4 regions of the Intestinimonas butyriciproducens genome follow, and region 1 is predicted to be linked to each of the others. Evidence: riboswitches for the same ligand, from Rfam matches in the RefSeq annotation. Region 1 holds a riboswitch; each other region holds the start of a gene.

What was found. Region 1 has a riboswitch for cobalamin ahead of SRB521_RS11810 (S-layer homology domain-containing protein). Riboswitches for the same ligand answer to the same signal wherever they lie in the genome.
Region 2: linked by a shared signal. The riboswitch ahead of SRB521_RS09655 (nitrogenase component 1) and the one ahead of SRB521_RS11810 (S-layer homology domain-containing protein) in region 1 are both predicted to bind cobalamin.
Region 3: linked by a shared signal. The riboswitch ahead of SRB521_RS04445 (apurinic/apyrimidinic endonuclease family protein) and the one ahead of SRB521_RS11810 (S-layer homology domain-containing protein) in region 1 are both predicted to bind cobalamin.
Region 4: linked by a shared signal. The riboswitch ahead of SRB521_RS04020 (cysteine-rich small domain-containing protein) and the one ahead of SRB521_RS11810 (S-layer homology domain-containing protein) in region 1 are both predicted to bind cobalamin.

Annotation. Positions count from the first base shown of each region.
Region 1 is NZ_CP011524.1:2,379,350-2,383,636, forward strand. Features, by position in the region: gene SRB521_RS11800 (DUF4430 domain-containing protein) at 1-366, opposite strand, end outside; gene SRB521_RS11805 (hypothetical protein) at 363-668, opposite strand; gene SRB521_RS11810 (S-layer homology domain-containing protein) at 716-2,392, opposite strand; cobalamin riboswitch at 2,530-2,755, opposite strand; gene SRB521_RS16545 (sensor histidine kinase) at 3,099-3,827, opposite strand; gene SRB521_RS16550 (hypothetical protein) at 3,748-4,287, opposite strand, start outside.
Region 2 is NZ_CP011524.1:1,929,455-1,933,741, forward strand. Features, by position in the region: gene SRB521_RS09645 (dihydrofolate reductase family protein) at 1-492, shown strand, start outside; gene brnQ (branched-chain amino acid transport system II carrier protein) at 642-1,940, opposite strand; cobalamin riboswitch at 2,077-2,263, shown strand; gene SRB521_RS09655 (nitrogenase component 1) at 2,399-3,901, shown strand; gene SRB521_RS09660 (nitrogenase component 1) at 3,898-4,287, shown strand, end outside.
Region 3 is NZ_CP011524.1:896,688-900,974, forward strand. Features, by position in the region: gene SRB521_RS04435 (ethanolamine utilization protein EutH) at 1-1,097, shown strand, start outside; gene SRB521_RS04440 (cupin domain-containing protein) at 1,131-1,571, shown strand; cobalamin riboswitch at 1,705-1,890, shown strand; gene SRB521_RS04445 (apurinic/apyrimidinic endonuclease family protein) at 2,195-3,169, shown strand; gene SRB521_RS04450 (ANTAR domain-containing response regulator) at 3,424-4,020, shown strand; gene eutL (ethanolamine utilization microcompartment protein EutL) at 4,171-4,287, shown strand, end outside.
Region 4 is NZ_CP011524.1:801,625-805,911, reverse strand. Features, by position in the region: gene SRB521_RS04035 (M55 family metallopeptidase) at 1-197, shown strand, start outside; gene SRB521_RS04030 (asparaginase) at 216-1,229, shown strand; gene SRB521_RS04025 (RidA family protein) at 1,370-1,750, shown strand; cobalamin riboswitch at 1,851-2,034, shown strand; gene SRB521_RS04020 (cysteine-rich small domain-containing protein) at 2,150-2,461, shown strand; gene SRB521_RS04015 (dipicolinate synthase subunit B) at 2,564-3,163, opposite strand; gene dpsA (dipicolinate synthase subunit DpsA) at 3,166-4,032, opposite strand; gene SRB521_RS04005 (TIGR04255 family protein) at 4,159-4,287, shown strand, end outside.

The DNA.
Region 1 (4,287 bases):
GGAGCCTCCCGCGATGGCCTGGGCAGCGGCGATCTTCTCCTCTGCGGTGAATCCCCCTTCCAGTCCTCCGGGCCGGGACTCGATCCCGGAGGTGGGCGCGGGGGTGGCCGCCGGCTCCGTCTCCTCCTGCGCCGCGGGGTTCTCCGTTGGAGCGGGGAGTGCCGAGGCGGCGGGCACCAGACTTGCAGACGGTAAAGGCGTGGTCTGGGGTGTGGAGCCGGCCGTCTCCAGAGAAACGGGGGGCGGGGTGGTTTTCTCCACCGTCCACCCCTGCAACCCCGGCGCACCGCCGCCATACCAGAACGCCGCCGCCAGGATGACCAGCACCGCCAGTACGCCGACGACCTTTCCCCTGGTCAGCTTCACTTCTTCTCACCGTCCTCCCACGGTGTATAGAGGCAGTACGCCGGACACAGCTCCCCCATGTAGATCCACACGTTCTCCCCCATCTCTATGGGCTCGGGGAAGGTGAGATTAGGGACGAACAGCTTCAGCGTTGTCCGCCGGAGCCCCTTGAGGTTGATCCCCTCCGCTGCGGGCGCCGCGCGGAAGGCTGCCACGCGCTCCGCCAGATCTCCGATCCCCAGCTCCTTCGACAGCCGGGGGAGGACCTCCTCCTCCTTGCAGTACACCACGTTGTCAGGGTCCTTGAACCAGTTCACATGCATGATGGGCACTTCCTTTCCTTTTCCTTACTCTACAGAACTTTACAGATTTACAGCAGATTGGCGCTGCCCAGCAGGTTGAACAGCATCTGGGCGATTTCGCAGCGCTTGATGGCCGCAGTGGGTCGGATCTCCAGAGCCGACTGGTCCAGGATGTCCTCCTGGTAACAGAAGGCCAGCCCCTCCCGGGCCCATTCCGACGTGGTCACATAGTCGGTAAACTGAGCCAGGATGTCCCGAATGGCGCCGGTGTCCAGGGCCGTGTCCATCCCGCAGAGTTTGGCCGCCCGGGCCACCATCACCGCCGCCTCCTGGCGGCTGATGGTCCCGTCGGGCCGGAAGGCGCTCCCGTCTCCCGTGCCGGTCACGATGCCGTACGTGCTGGCCGTGCCCACATATCCCGCGTACCACGCGTCCGCGGGCACGTCGGTGAACCGGTCCGCCGCCGCCGGCGCCAGACCCAGAGCCTTCACCACGATGGCGGCGAATTCCGCCCGGGTCATGTCCCCGTCCGGGTCGAAGTTCCCGTCGCTTTTCCCGCTGATAACCCCGCGGGAAGCCAGGGACTCGATGGCGGGCTGGTTTTTGTGGGCGTTCACGCCGGTGATGTCCGGGAAGGTGGCCTCACGGTCCACGATGGGCATATACGTGACCGCGGGGTCCTTCCCCTCCAGTCCCTCCCCCGGCTTGGCCCCGGCCAGCTCACCCGTCACCGTCAGGGAATCTCCCATCCGGTAGAGGCTGTTCCGCCCGTCCCGGGCCCTCTGGGCTGCGATCAGGCCATAGAATGCCTGCTCTGAGGCCATCTGGTTCGAGCCCGACCCGTCCGCCGTGTGCAGGAAACCGTTCCCGGGCAGATAGAAGGTCATCAGATTGTCCAGCATGGTCTTTCCGTTTTTCACGAACCGGCTGTCGTCCAGCGGGATCCCCAGCTCGCACAGCGCCACGATCATCTGTACACAGCTCTCCGAATTGGTCGTCCCCCAGGACGCATAGCCCGCGCTCGCGTCCTGCTGCTTCGACATGCACGCCAGGGCCTCCTCTGTGGCCTTTGCCACCGCCGCCTGGTCCTGGTACTTTGCCAGCGCCTGGAGCGCCATCCCCGTGATGTCGGGGTCCGACACCCCGTCCCCCGAGGACGCCGCCGCCGTGCCCCCGAACAGGCTCCATCCGCCGTCCGGGAGCTGGCAGTCCAGGATGCGGTCGATATACATCTGCCGCGTCGCCTGCGTCGCCGCTTCGGGATTTTCCGGCATGGGGTAGTCCTTTGAATCCAGCGCGATGAGCGCCCAGATCGGGCCGTTGAGCCCCTGCCAAATCGTCTTGCCGTAGTCGCCCAGGGGTTTGGTCAGGTCGTACCCCGCCACGTCCCGCGCGTCCTTTCCGATGGACGAGAGCGCCACAATGAGACGCGAATATTCCGTGTATTTCTTGTCGTGGAGCACCCCGTCACAGGCCTTCACATAGCTCTCCACCGTGGCGTAGTATTTCTGATAGTACTCCTCAGGCACCTCATACCCGCTCCGCGCCAGGCCCAGCACCGCCCACTCGCCGCCGATGGACCCCACCTGGGGATCCTTCACCGTGCGGTACATGTACGCCGCTGTGTCCGTAACGGTGTCGGCCAGCCTCTCGTCCGACACCGCCGCCCACGCTCCGGTACTCAGGCTCAGCGCCAGTACCCATGCCAGCGCCAGCGATACCGGCCGTCTCCATCTCTGTTTCATTCGTTTCTCCTCCTTTTCCTTCCTTACAAATGGCCTCTTTTCGTCAAAAAAAGCTGTGGCGCGGGGCTTTGCCCCGCGCCACAGCCGTTTTCCTGTGTCGTCCTGTCGCAGTCTATCCCTGATCCACTTCACGCACGGTGGAGGATATACTTCAAGCAGGTCTTCTGACTTAGGTACACTTCTCATCGGCCCGCCTTATCGTATCCGATCCGATACAATGGCTGACTTTCGTCACTGGCCGAACGTACCCTTACAGCGGCGGCGTCCGTCCCGGATTTTCACCGGGTTCCCTTTTCATCCCACACGATACACGCCGCAAGGCTGCGGCAGCCCCTCGTGCGGGCCACTCAAAGCAGTATTCAATTTTGTATTTCACGGCTCCCCCATGGCTCGCGCAGAGCCGAGAGGCGTTTCCCTGTGTATTCCGGTCCCTTATAGAATACTATTCCGCCGCCGAAATGTCAATTGCACGTTTCCGCCCCGCCCGTGCGGCACCAACGAAACGCGGCGGCGCCTTTTGGGGCGCCGCCGCGTTTCGTTGGTGTTGAGAAAGAGAGAGGAGGTTTGAGATAGATGGTACGGCAATGATTGTTTGCTTTCCTGTCTACGCTGATAAGGATACCACAGCTTTCCCGAAAATGAATGGACAATCTTTGAAGGATGCGTGAACAATGTGTGAATCTTCCCCTTGGCTTTCCGGGCGTGTCTATTGACTATGCGGCAGCCTCACCGTGAAGTCCGTGCTGGCGTCCTCCCTGCTGGACACGGTGATGGAGCCGCCGTGCCCGTCCACGATGCGCTTTGCGATGGCGAGGCCGAGGCCATAACCGCCGGAAGTCCTGGCCCTGGAGTCATCGGCGCGGTAAAACCGTTCAAACAGGTGGGGCAGATGCTCCGGCGGGATAGCCGGTCCGGTATTGTGGACCGTCAGGCAGACGCCGCCACGCTCCGGGCGTGAGAGGACGAGCTTGACCCGGCCGCCGTTTCCGGCATATTTTACAGCGTTGTCCAGCAGAATGGCCACCAGCCGGCGGAGCTGGTCGGCATTGCCCTGGACAGTGAGCTGGTCGGCGATCTCGCTCTCCATCTCCACGCCCTGCTCGAAGGCCACCGGCTCAAAGGGAAGCAGCGCGCTCCAGGTGAGCTCTGAAACATCCACAGGCGCGGTGACCGGAGAAGTCTCCTTTCCGGCGTCGCTCTTGGCCAAGAAGAGGAGGTCCTCCACCAGGGCGCGCATCCGCTGCGCCTCGTCCCGGATATACTCCACCCATTTCTGCTGCTGTGCGATGGTGTCCCCGCTGTGGGCGAGGAGGATGCCGGTATTGGTGAGTATGACGGTGAGTGGAGTCTTGCGCTCATGAGAGGCGTCCGCCACAAAGCGGCGCTGCTGCTCCCACGCCTCCTCCGCCGGCTTGAGGGCCAGTCCGGAGAGCATCAGCGAGATGACGAAGAAACCGCCCAGGGCCAGCGCCCCCACCAGCAGCGAGGAGCGGATCAGCGGCCACAGTGAGTCGGTCTCCCAGCCCATATCGGCAAAGGCGATCCGGCTGTTCTCCCCCCCGGTCCGTGTCCTGCAGATAGCGCGGGTTCAACCCCGATATGGCGCCGCTCTCCTCCGTGGCTGTGGCCACGGCCTGGGCCACCACCTGGTCGGATACCTCCACATTGTTGCCGCCGGTGACCTGGGCGGGACCGCCGTCCTCGTCCAGCAGGACCACAAAGACTGGCACCATCGTGAACCGGCGTTCCTCGCCCTGTTCCTCCATTTCCTCCTCATGAGACGCGCCGAACTGGAACACAGGGGGCGGCGCGTCGTCGCTCCACTTCAGGGCCGTGCGCATAGCCTCCTCGCTCTGCCGGACCAGACGCTGGTAATTGTAGCCCACCAGCACGCC
Region 2 (4,287 bases), 450 kb from region 1:
AAAAAGATGGGCGTCAACTCGAAGGAAATGCCGAATAAGTCGCCTGTTTCCTTTGTAATCATCGACAACAATCATTTGAGCAAACAAGGTATTCGCTATTTTTGCGCCCGCTCAAAAAAATTTGTGCTGGTCACATCCAACGCAGACCATCCGGCATTTCAGGTGAATGAGGACAACCTTCATATCATCTGTCAGAGCAAGTTGTCTTTGCCTGATGCACTTGCAAAACTCAAGTCAGAATATGGCTGTGAGAGAATCACCATACAAAGCGGCGGTACATTAAACGGGCTGTTTCTTCGGGAAAAGCTGTTTGATTATATTGATATTGTTATTGCCCCCATTTTAATTGGCGGCAAGGATACATCCACACTGATTGACGGGAAATCTTTGCTATCAGAAAGTGAATTATCCCAATTGGGTGTGCTGAAATTGCAAGAATGTATGGTCTTGGAAAACTCGTATCTCAGATTGCGTTACCAGGTAATCCGCTGACAACTTCCAGTTTACTGCTCTTTCCCACGAGCACTTTCCCCGAAAGTGTCATAGTGGGTTACACACTATAAACAGGGCAAGGCAGACCGCAATGGTCTGCCTTGCCCTTAACTTCTTTATGAAGCCTTACCCTTCCGCCATTCCTTTTTTTATTGTTTTCCTCTTTCCGGCAGCAGGACGCCCACCAGAATACCCAGGAGAGCCGGGATCACCCAGCCCAAGCCAATGGAGGCCAGAGGCACCGCGTCCAGGAGCGGGATTGGGACTCCCAGATCCTTTAGCGCAAAGAGGACGCTGCACACACCGGTAACCGCCACAGGGACCGAATAGGCGCAGCGATGCTCCGCCAGCCGCTTCTGAAAGAAGGAGAGCGCAATGAGCACAATGGCCACCGGGTAGATCGCCCCCAGAACTGGAACGGATATCCGAAGGATAAGGTCCAGCCCGGCATTTGCGATCGCCATGCTTACCACCGCAAACATCGCGGCCCATCCCCGATAAGAGAGTCTGGGCCAGAGCAGGGAAAAATACTCGCCGCAAGAGCTGATGAGCCCCACACAGACATTGAAGCAAGCAATGACAAAAATCGCCGCCAGCAGTAGGCTGCCGGTTTTTCCAAACAGGGCGGGAACAATATTGGTCAGCACCACCGCGCCGTTGGCGGCCCCCGGGAAAGCCCCTCCGGACAGCGCTCCCACGTGGGCCAGCATGGAATAGACGGCCAGAAGCATGGCGCCGGCGATCCAGCCGGCCCGGACCGTACTCTTCACCACGTCCTCCTCCCGCTCCACTCCCATGGCACGGATATTCAGGGAAATGATGATGCCGAAGACCAAGGCAGCAATGGTGTCCATGGTCTGGTAGCCGTCTAGGAAGCCTTTCGCCACGGGATTTGCGGCATAGGCCGCATCCTGGGGCGGTCCGTAGCCCTCCAGCGGATTTACAAGACAGCCTACGAAGGTGACCACGATCAGCAGGATCAGAATGGGGCACATGACCTTGCCCAGGCGATCCGTCAGCTTCTCCGGACGGAGCGCCACCCACAGGGAAGCGGCGAAAAACACCAGCGAATAGAGCAGTTGAAGCAGCCCGAGGGGGGCGTCCGGCCCCGCAAAGGGAGGGACCGCCATCTCAAAGGAGGTGCTGGCCGTTCTGGGAATGGCCAGACACGGGCCAATGGACAGATAGGCCAAAATGGTGAACACCCGTGAAAAGAGTGGATGTACCCGGTTCCCCAGCGCGGCAAGTCCCCCGGACCGTGCCACCGCCACCACGCCCAGCACCGGCAGTCCCACTGCGCTGAACGCCATTCCCAGCATGGCGGGCCAGGTGAGCGTTCCCGCCTGCGCGCCGACTCCGGGTGGGAAAATCAGGTTCCCCGCGCCAAAAAACATGGAAAAAAGGGTGAATCCAACCAGCGCCTGGCGTTTTCCACTGAGCTTTTTCATCGCGCTCCTCCGTCCGACCGAAATCTCACATCTTTAGGAATTTATTATACCGGAGTATTCTCCCATTGTAAACAGGCCGTTTCGCCTGTCCGTGAGATTCTATGAAAAAACTCTTGTGCTTTCGATCAGAAAGTAGTATATTGTCATATGTACAAGTTCCGGTTTTTACCGGTGAAAATGGAAGCGGGTGAGAATCCCGCGCGGTCCCGCCGCTGTATGCGCATCAGGCCCCTCCATTGTTGCCACTGAGAATGTTCACATTCTTGGGAAGGCGGAGGTTTCGCTGCGTAAGCCAGAAGACATGCTTGTATATCTCTTGTCTGCTTGCGTGGAAACGAGCCTGGACAGAGTTTCAGTATGGAGCCGTTTTGCTCTCATACTGGTTTTTTGCGACGAATTCGGGTCGCATAGCCGTAACGGCTATGCGACCCTTTTTATTTTTTCAGAGGTGATTCTGCATGCACCAGCCCTTCTTTGACGATCTTCGCACCCTGATGTATCCCTCCGCCCTGCTTCATACCTTCGGGGTCAACGGGAAGGTCTCCGGCAGTGTGGGGGCGGCCGGAGAGATAGGCGGCGGTGTGGTCGTCATACTCCACGGCCCAAGGGGCTGCGGCTTTCACTACCGGCACTCCGCCAGGCGCCGGCACCAGCCCTTTTACCCTCTGCTGTGCTCCGACCTCACGGAGCGCGAGATCATATGCGGTGGAGCGGACGCGCTGCGCCGCACCGTCTCGGAAGCTTGGGATCGCTACCGTCCCGCCCTCATTCTGATCGTCCCCACCCCTGTGAGCGATATCTTGAACGAGGACATCCGCGCTGTGGCGGAGGCGTCCCGCACCCAGGGGATTCGGGTGGCTGCCGTCCAGTCGGAGCTCTTCTCTCACCGGGACAAAAACTATTCCCGCACGCGGGTGCGGGAGTTGGCCCGTCAGAAAATCACCGGAGACAACCGTCTGGAACTGGAGCTTAAGGGGTGCGGCTTTACGGAGGTGCTCTGGGCCCTGGTGGAGCAAGTGATGGAGCCCCAGCCCCCCCTTCCCCGCAGCGTGAATATTGAGACGGTGGGCTGGGGGAGCGAGGGCACCCTGGTCCTGAAGGAAATCGGTTCTTTTCTGGGCCAGTGCGGCATCACCGTCCACTGCTGGATCCCCAGCGCACCGCTGGAACTTCTGATAACGGCGCCGGCCGCCCGGCTCAACCTGGTCAAACGAGTCCGCTGGGCCCGGAGGATGAAGGAAAGGTTCGGCACCGACTATCTCCATCTCGGCGGCGCCGGACGCTATACGGGCCTGGAGGGTATCGCCCTCTTTTACCGTGATATCGGGGAAAAGCTGGGCCTTCTGGACGAGATGGAGCCCCTTATCGCTACAGAAACGGAGAAGGCGCTGGCCCAGACCGAAACGGCCCGCCGCACACTGGCGGACTACCGCTGCGCTCTGGTGTGCCGCGGGCTACAGACCGCTCCGCTCCGCCTCAAGCTGTATGCCAGCCTGGGGCTGCCGATCAGCCACATCTGTCTGATCCTGACCCCCGAGATGCGCCGCGAGATGGCCCTGACTCCAGAGCTGGAGGCACAGCTGATGGACCGGATTCAGGACGCCGCGGGGCTTTATGCCGGCGGCAGCCCCATCCTGCTGAATCCCGGCGAGGCGGAACTGCGTGAGGTCTTTGCCGTTGTGGACGCGGTGGTGGGCACGGGGGACGTTACCCTGGAAGGGCTGGGCGCGCCCCTGATCCCCGCTATGAGCGAGACCGTCTCCCTCTCTTTTGAGTCCTATGTCCGGAACGTATTCCGCCTCTGTGACCGACTGTCCGCCCGCACCGCACGGGACGAACTCATTCTGAACCGGATGCCCTTTCAGACCCGCCATTACCCCCTGTATGACGGCTCTGAAAGTCTGTGGGCCAAAGAGATGTGGGAGCGCATGTGGCTCTATCGAAAGGAAAATGTGCAATGAAAACGGCGGACGGCTGCAAACTCTTTGGCGCGCACCAGGCCCTTACCGGTATCCAGGGCGGCGTGGTCCTGCTCCACTCGGTGGTGGGGTGTAATTTTGGCTCTATGGCTTTCCATGCGGCCTGTGATATGGCGGACATCCGCCAGACCTGCACGGTCATCAGCGACAGCGATGTGATCTTCGGCGGGGAGGAGTCGCTGTCCCGCGCCCTGCGTCACGCGGAGGAGCTCTGCTCCCCTGAGGTGATCTTCCTGGTGACCGGCTGCGTCAGTGATATCATTCAGGACGATGTCCATTCGGCGGCAAAGGCCTTTCAGAGGCGGGCCAGAGTGGTGACCGTGGAGGCCGCCGGCTACCGCGGCGGGTTGGAGGACGGCTATGAGGCC
Region 3 (4,287 bases), 1.5 Mb from region 1:
TCGATAAGATCTGCGGCAACAAGCTGGGTTACGGCGAAAAGTTTGAGGAAGGCTTCAACGCCATGGGCCCTCTGGCCATGTCCATGGCCGGCGTTGTGGCGGCCGCCCCGGTGCTGTCCATGCTGCTGGGCCCCATCCTGAAGCCCATTTACGGCATCTTCGGAGCCAGCCCCGCCATGTTCGCCACCACCCTGCTGGCCTGTGACATGGGCGGTTATCCTCTGGCCATGCAGCTGGCCGAGGGCGACGTAGCCATTGGAAACTTTGCCGGCCTGATTCTGGGCACCATGATGGGCCCCACCATCGTGTTTACCATCCCAGTGGCTCTGGGCATCATCAAGAAGGAAGACCGCGGCTATCTGGGTGCCGGCGTCCTGGCCGGTCTCATCACCGTGCCCATTGGCTGTATTGTCGGCGGCCTGATGATGAATACCCTGGCCCCAGAGTATCACCTCAACTTCATCACCATCATCCAGAACCTGATCCCCGTAATCATCATCGCGGCCCTGATCGTCCTCGGCCTGTGGTTCGCCCCCGGTCCCATGATCAACGGCTTTAACAAGTTCGGCACCGGCGTTACCATCGTGATCACCGCCCTCACCGCCATCGCGGTGTTCGAGCAGATCACCGGTATCATGTTCCCCGTGTTCCACATCATGGTGGAGAACCCCGCCGACGGCTCCCGCGGCCTGGACAGCGGCCTGCTGACCTGCGGTCAGATCGCCATCGTCCTCATCGGCGCGTTCCCCATGGTGGAGTGGATCACCCGTACCTTCGGCAAGCCCCTGGAGAAGATCGGCGCCGCTCTGGGCATGAACGAGCAGGGCTCTGCCGGCATGGTGGCCAATCTGGCCAACAACATCGCCATGTTCAACATCATGGGCGAGATGAACCCGAAGGGCAAGCTGCTGAACGTGGCCTTCGCCGTGTCTGCCGCCTTTGTGTTCGGCGATCACCTGGGCTTTACCGCTGGCAACAACCCCGACATGATCTTCCCTGTGATCGTGGGCAAGCTGGTGGCTGGTGTTACCGCCATTATCGTGGCCAATATTCTGGCCCCCAAACTGCTGGCTAAGATCGAGAACGTAAAGTTCTGACAACAAGACCGCCTGGAAAGGTAAGGAATCGCTATGAATGTAAGTGAAGAACTCATCCGCAGCATCGTGGAAAAGGTCCTCTCGGAGACGGCCGCCGCGTCCTCCTGCGGCTGTGGCTTTGAGAAGCACGTCGATCCCAGCGGCGTACTCAGCGTCAAGACCTCCACCGTGAAGCTGGAGCCCTTTGAGGGGCGGAACGACGTCAAGCTCAAGGATGTAGCCACTCTGGAAGAGGCGCCCCGCATGGGTTGCGGCATCATGGAGCTCACCGACGGAGCCGACTTCGAGTGGACCCTGACCTATGACGAGTGGGACATCGTGCTGGAAGGCCGTCTGGAGATCAAGATCGACGGGCGTGTGGTAGGCGGAGATGCCGGAGACGTCATCTACATCCCCAAGGGTAGCCATATCCATTTCAGCACCCCCGATCACGCCAAATACGCCTATACCGTGTTCCCTGCCGACTGGCAGTAAGGAAGCGGGACCTCCTTCCCATCCCCCCGCCGCCCATTGGGCGGCGGGGGGATATTGTCTTTCAGATTTTTCCTTTTCCCCTTGACAGGGGTTGAAGAGGAGATTATAATAAAACCAGCCAAGCTGACAACTGAATCATAAGTGGTACGCAGGTGCTGGTCTCATTTGCTCAAAAGGGAAGTCGGGTGAGAATCCCGCACAAAGCCGTTGCTGTATTGGTGAAGCGGACCCCAAGATGTCACTGGAGTGAGAACTCTGGGAAGGCGGGGAGCGCGTTTGACACCTAAGTCAGAATACCTGCCTGTGTATGGCGCACGAGAGACCTCCTCGCGCTTAGGAGGGTGCAGCCCCTGTGTCACTTCCACAGGGCTATTGCTGTATCCTTGTTAGAGGATACGGCTTTTTTGTTGTCGGCGCTCACTCCTTATGTGACGTGTCAGGTGGCTTCTTCACCTCCCTTTGGACTGGTATGGCGATCCGAAGAAGGACGCGGGCCCGTAGCTGCCACTGCGGGGCCCGCCCATACCAGGAATATCCACCTGTGGGAAGACCGTGGGGCGCTCCGACGTAGGGGTTGCCCCACGGCTTTTTTTCAGATCATATGAGAGAAAGGAGGCGTTTGGTTGAAAAAGCTGATCAGTATGCCGATGACTGCCGGAACGCTGGCGGAGTATCCACCGACCAGGAGCTTGGAGGCAGCTTGCCGACACTTTGATTGCGACGGGCTGGAGGTGATCTGGGGCGGGGAAGACCTGCCGGAGAATATCCCGGAGCATCTCCATGTGGGATACCATCTGACCTTCTTCCCGGACTGGCTGGATTTCTGGCGGGCGGACCGGAGGGCGCTGACCCGCAAGTTTGGGAGCGCGACCGCATGGACCTCCTTTTACGGCGGACCGGAGGGGCCGGACACCCTGTTGAAGCTCTATTCCGAGGATCTCGACCGTGCGGTGCGGTGGGGGGCCGAGTATGTGGTCTTCCACGTCTCGGATGTGTCCGTGGAGGAGGGCTATACCTATCGTTGGGAGCACAGCCATCAGGAGGTCGTCGACGCGGCGCTGGAGGCCATCAACACGCTGCTTTCGGGCCGAAATCTTACACTGGCCTTCCTGGTGGAGAACCAGTGGTGGCCGGGCTTCACCTTCACAATGCCGGCGCTTACCAGGTGCCTGCTGGATGGCATTCAGTATGAGAATAAGGGCATTATGCTGGATACCGGCCATTTGATGAATGCGAACCTGGAGCTCAGGACACAGGAGGAAGGGGCGGACTGGGTCAGCCGAATGCTGGAGGAGCACGGCGGGCTGGGGAGCATGGTCCGGGGAATCCACCTCCACCAGAGCCTCAGCGGCGCCTATGTAAAGGCCCACACAGGCAGCCTGCCGGACCCCTGGCCGGTGGACTATGCGGAGCAGTTCTGCCAGAGCTATCAGCATATCCTGAGCATCGATACCCATCGCCCATGGACCACCCCCGCCGTACGGGCGCTGGTGGAAAGGATCGCTCCGGAATGGCTGGTACATGAGCTCTCTGCGGCGAACCGTGCGGAGCGGGACAAGCGGTTGGAGATCCAAAGCCGGGCTCTGGGCGTTCTTTAGAAAAGAAAGTCCGTTGGGGGAGGGGCGCACGCGGGTGCGTCCCTCTTCCACTGGGAAAATTCCCGGCAAAAGGCCTAAGAAACATTGACAAGAGCCCAAGGTTTGTGTATAATTCAAATAACGTCAAGCGGGTCACGCGAAAGAGCGGATCTGCCTGTTATGCGAGATGTGCGGAAGCGTCTTGAGCACCCGTCCGGTGTTTGAGTGCGCTTTTTTTGTTGTTGAAAGGCCCCTTGGGGGATGTGTGGTGGAATATGCAGGCAAAGGGAAACTATGTTGTCCTGGCAGACAGCAGCGCGGAGGACCGCGGGAGACTGCGGGGGATTTTGGAGCGGGGCGGATATACGGTCGCCGGAGAAGCCAACGACGGCGTGGAGCTGGTCCAGCTCTGTGAGGCGCTTCGGCCGGAGACGGTCTTTCTGGATATCCCCCTGCGCTATCTGGATGGCCTTTCGGCGGCCGCCTACCTGCGAAAGGAGCATTTGGCGGAGCTGGTCTTCTTTGTGACAGGGCGGTCGGACGAAAGGCTGGTGTCCGCAGCCAGAGATCTGGGAGCGGGAGGTTATCTGGTAAAGCCGGTGACGGAAAAACAGCTACTGCCGGGGTTGGCCGCAGCTCTGGCGCGGAACAGAGCCATGGAGCGCATCCGGCAGGACTGTGCCGAAGTCGAACGGCAGATCAGTGAGCACCGGACGCTGGAGCGGGCCAAATGTGCCGTCATGGAGCGGGAGAAGCTCAATGCGGGGGATGCGCTGGACTTTCTGCGGAGGGTGGCGGAGGAGAAGCGGATGCCTCTTTTGAAAATCGCGGAGCTTTTCACCGTGCTGCCCGGGGCCAATCCGGAGCAGTGAGCGGTCTGCTGGCCAGGGAGAGCTCTATGTTCAGGTTCGACAGGGTGTCGATCGAAAACGACATGCTTGGGCGGGGAAAACCACCGTCCGTATGACCCTTCCCGGGTTTTCAAACAGAGCCCGGGTCGTTACGATGAGGAGGAAACAAATATGAAGCGGGATCCTGTAAGAGCAAGTGTCCTGGCGACCAAGATCATTCCCAATGTGGCCGCCGATCTGGCCAAGGAGCTGGGCCTTCTGCCTGGTGAGAAGTCCCTGGCCCTGGTC
Region 4 (4,287 bases), 1.6 Mb from region 1:
GGGCTGTGGCGGCCGCAAAGACCGCCAAGCCCCCGGTCCTTCCCGATCACTTCCATGTGGAGGTCACCTATCTGCACCATTATGACGCCTATGGGAGCTCCCACTACCCCGGCGCCAGCCTCCTCTCTCCCACCACTGTGGCCTTCGATGCCGACGATTACGGCGAAGTACTTCGCTTTTTCTACTTTGTAATTTGAGAAACGGGGGCACGCGCTATGGCTGATATCGCCTATCAATACCGCGGGGAACTGGTGGACCAGGTCCACGGGGGCCACATTGCGGTAACAGACCACACGGGCCGGCTTCTCTGGAAGCTGGGTGACCCGGAGCGCCTCACCTTTGCCCGTTCCTCCGCCAAGCCCATCCAAGCCGTCCCCGTGGCGGAGAGCGGCGCGCTGGAGCACTACGGCATCACCCAGCGGGAGCTGGCTGTCATCTGTGCCTCCCACAACGGAGAGCCCTTTCACATCGAGGCTGTGGAGAGTATTCTCCGGAAGGCGGGACTCTCCCCCAGCGACCTGCACTGCGGGGCGGAATATCCTATGTACGTCCCGGCCGAGGATGCCCTGAAGCTCGCCGGCGTCCCCCGGGCCCCCATCTACTGCGACTGCTCCGGAAAACACGCCGGTATGCTCATCACCGCCCGTCATCTGGGGGAGCCCTTGGAAAACTATATTTCTCCGGACCACCCTGTCCAGCGGCGTATCCTCTCGGTGTTTGCCGACATGTGCGGCGTGGAGGAATCGGAAGTCCGGCTGGCTGTGGACGGCTGCGGCGTCCCTGTCCACGCCCTGCCCCTTTCCCGCCTGGCCCAGGGGTACGCCCGCATGTCCCTCCCCTCGCTCTTTGCCCCAGCCCGGGCCGCCGCCGTACGCCGCGTCACCTCCGCCATGACCGCTCACCCGGAAATGGTGGCGGGTTCCGAACGGATCTGTACCCAACTGATGGCCGCCTTTGGGGAACGGCTCTTCTGCAAATCGGGTGCCAGCGCCTTCTATGCCGTGGGCCTCAGGGACAGGGGGATCGGCATCGCTCTCAAAATGGAAGACGGCGCCTCCTCCATCGTCCCCTATGCTATCCTATCGGTCCTCACCCAGCTCGGGGTCATCACGCCGGAGGAGGCCTGTTCTCTGCCCAGCTTTCAGGACAGAAACCTCTACAACAATCACCACGCTGTTGTAGGCCGTACCGAACTGGTCTTCCGGCTGGAACCGTGCGGCATCGCCTGACCGTCGCACGCGCCATTTGGGGTGGGGGTAGTTTTCCGGCCGCGCTGAAGCCGGAAAAATACTTGCTCATTTCTTCCTGCGCTGTTATACTGAAAGTAAATCATGCGTTCAGAAAATTTTTTTGAAAAGAGGTCGTACTCATGAGTGTTCAGTACATCCACACCGACAATGCCCCCCAGGCCATCGGGCCCTATTCTCAGGCCGTGAAGGCCAACGGCTTCCTCTATATTTCCGGTCAGATCCCTGTCGACCCGGCCACCGGCTCGGTGGTGGAGGCCAGCTACTCCGTCCAGACCAAGCAGTCCATGGCCAATCTCGCCGCCATCCTCAAGGAGGCGGACCTCACCTTTGCCGACGTGGTAAAGACCACCATCTTCCTTACCGATATGGCCCATTTCCCCGAGGTCAACGAGGCCTATGCCGCCTTTTTCGAGGGCCCCTGCCCCGCCCGCGCCTGCGTGGAGGTGAGCCGCCTTCCCAAGGACGTGCTGGTGGAGATCGAGCTGGTCGCAGCCTGCTGACACCCCCTGATTCTCAAGAGTCTGAGCATAGTTTCCATGCTCAGACTCTTTTCTCCCCTTGACATAGGGCGGGATTCAGGGTATGCTGTTAGGGACAATTAAATCCGACTGGTACGCAGGCGCCCATTTCGGGCAGACAAAGGGAAGCCGGGTGAGAATCCCGCACAAAGCCGTTGCTGTATAGGCGGAGCGGACCCCCACAGCGCCACTGGAGGCAACTCCGGGAAGGCGGGGACCGCGCTGGACGCCGAAGTCAGAATACCTGCCTGCGTATGACGCACATCCAAACCTCTCCGAGCCTGAGAGGGTGCTACTACGCCTGCCTTTCAGCGCGTATCGCTGCGCCCTCCGGGACGCAGCTTTTTATTTTTGGTGAAGACCGGGAAAGGAGCTTTAGCTATGTCCGATGAAACCAAGACCCAGGAGCCTTACTGGAAGGGCAAGGGGTATTCTTTCTTCTGTAACCGGGCGTGCGAATATTTCCCCTGCCACCCCACCGACGACCCGGAGAATTTCAACTGTCTGTTCTGCTACTGCCCTCTCTACGCCCTGGGACCCGACTGCGGGGGAAATTTCTCCTATACCGAGAGCGGTGTGAAAGACTGTACCCGCTGTACTCTTCCCCACCGGCGGGACAATTACGGGTACATCACCTCCAAGTTTCAGGAAATTGCCCGCCGCATGGCGGAGTCGCGCAGACGCGGCGTCTGATCCTGCCCCTTTTACGGGAAGGGGAATCCATCCTATCTTTTCCATTCCCTTTGACGAAAGAATACCCCCGGCGGCAACAGCCGCCGGGGGTATTCTCATGCTTCATCCATGCGCCGGTTCTTCGGCGGGTCCCAACAGCAGGGGCTGGAGCTGCCGGCCCTCCAGGGCGGCGTCCACAGCGGCATTGATCTGGGTAAAATCCGCCACCAGAGAGGTGGGTTTTTTTACTGGGTCATCCTGCCGGTAGGGGACAAAGTAGACGTTCTTCTTGTCCAGAAGCGCCGCAATGTTTTTGGCCGAGCCGCTCAGGCCGTCGTTGGTGGACACGGCGAGGACCACGGGACGCCCGTTCCGCCACATGGCTTTGGCCGCCATCGTCACCGACGTATCGCTGAAGCCGTTTGCCAACCGCGCCAGCGTGCTCCCCGTACAGGGGGCGATGACCAGCACATCCAGCAGCTTTTGGGGGCCGATGGGCTCTGCCTTCTGGATGGAGTCGATGACCCGCCTGTCGCAAATGCGCTCCATCTCCCGCATGAACTCGTGGGCCGCGCCGAAGCGTGTGTCCGTATCGGCGCTTTTCTCCGAGATGATAGGCGTGACCGCTCCATATCTGGCCTTTGCCCGTTCCAGCGCCGGCATCACCTGATCATATGTACAAAATGAGCCGCAGAAAGCGAACCCCACACGTACCTGTTCCATGCTCAGACTCCTAACTCATTCCATATATTATAGATCGTGTCACGGATAATCTTTCCAGAGGTCACTGGGGCCACCTTGCCCGGCAGGGAAAGGGCCCAAATCGCCCTAACCCCCTGCCGCACCGCCGCCTCAAAATCCACTCCCCCCGGCTTGGATGCAAGATCGATGACCAGGCAGCCGGGGCGCAGATCGGCCAGGCGCTCCGCGTCCAGGACCCGTACCGGGACGGTGTTCACCACCAGATCATAGCCGCACAGATAGCCGTCCAGGCGTTCGATCTGCTCGGCCCCATACCCGTATGCCTCGGCCCAGGCGAGGTCGGCCCACTTCCGGGCCGCCACGCTGACCCGGGCGCCCAGGGCGTTCAGCCGGTGCGCCAACAGCTTGCCCAGCCGGCCGAAACCCAGGACCAGGACCCGGGCGCCGTGGATGGTGACGGGCAGCTCTTCCATGGCGATTTGAATCGCTCCCTCCGCAGTAGGCACCGCGTTGGCGACCGCCAGCTCTTCTCTGGTAAAGTAGTCCACCAGGCGCAACCCCCGCTCTTTCGCCTGGTCCAGAAGTTCCCGGCCCACCTTGCCGGCACAGACCACCTGACTTGGGCGCAGCGCGTCCAGCACCTGGGTCAGGGGCGGCCGCTCCTGAGAGAGCGGAGCGTTGAGGCGTCCGCCCTCCCCCGCAGCCGGGAGGGGGAGGATCACGCAGTCTGCGAGGGCCGCCTCCCCTAGGTCGGGCGCCCGCACCGGCCCTTTCTCCGTCCCCTCCAGCGCCCAGGTATGTACCGTATGTCCGTCGTCGAAGAGCAGCTCCGCCAGTTTTGCCTGGCGCATATCGCCGCCTACCACCCAGACGTTTCGTTCATGTCTCATGGCACTCTCCTCCGTTTTTCGTCTGCACCATCCTATTCTCTCCGCCTCAAAGGGTGACGGTCCGTTGACATGCGAAGCCGGGACGGGTAAAATAGAGAGAAATCGGAATGAAAGGAGCAGTGTGTCATGCTGTTTTCGGAATACGCCCGCTACCAATATGTCCGCAGTCCCCTGGTGGAGGTCATCTGCCAGCTTCGGTTTCCCGCCATCCTCACCATCAACACCAAGGAGCCCGCCGAGTTCCAGGAGGCCGTC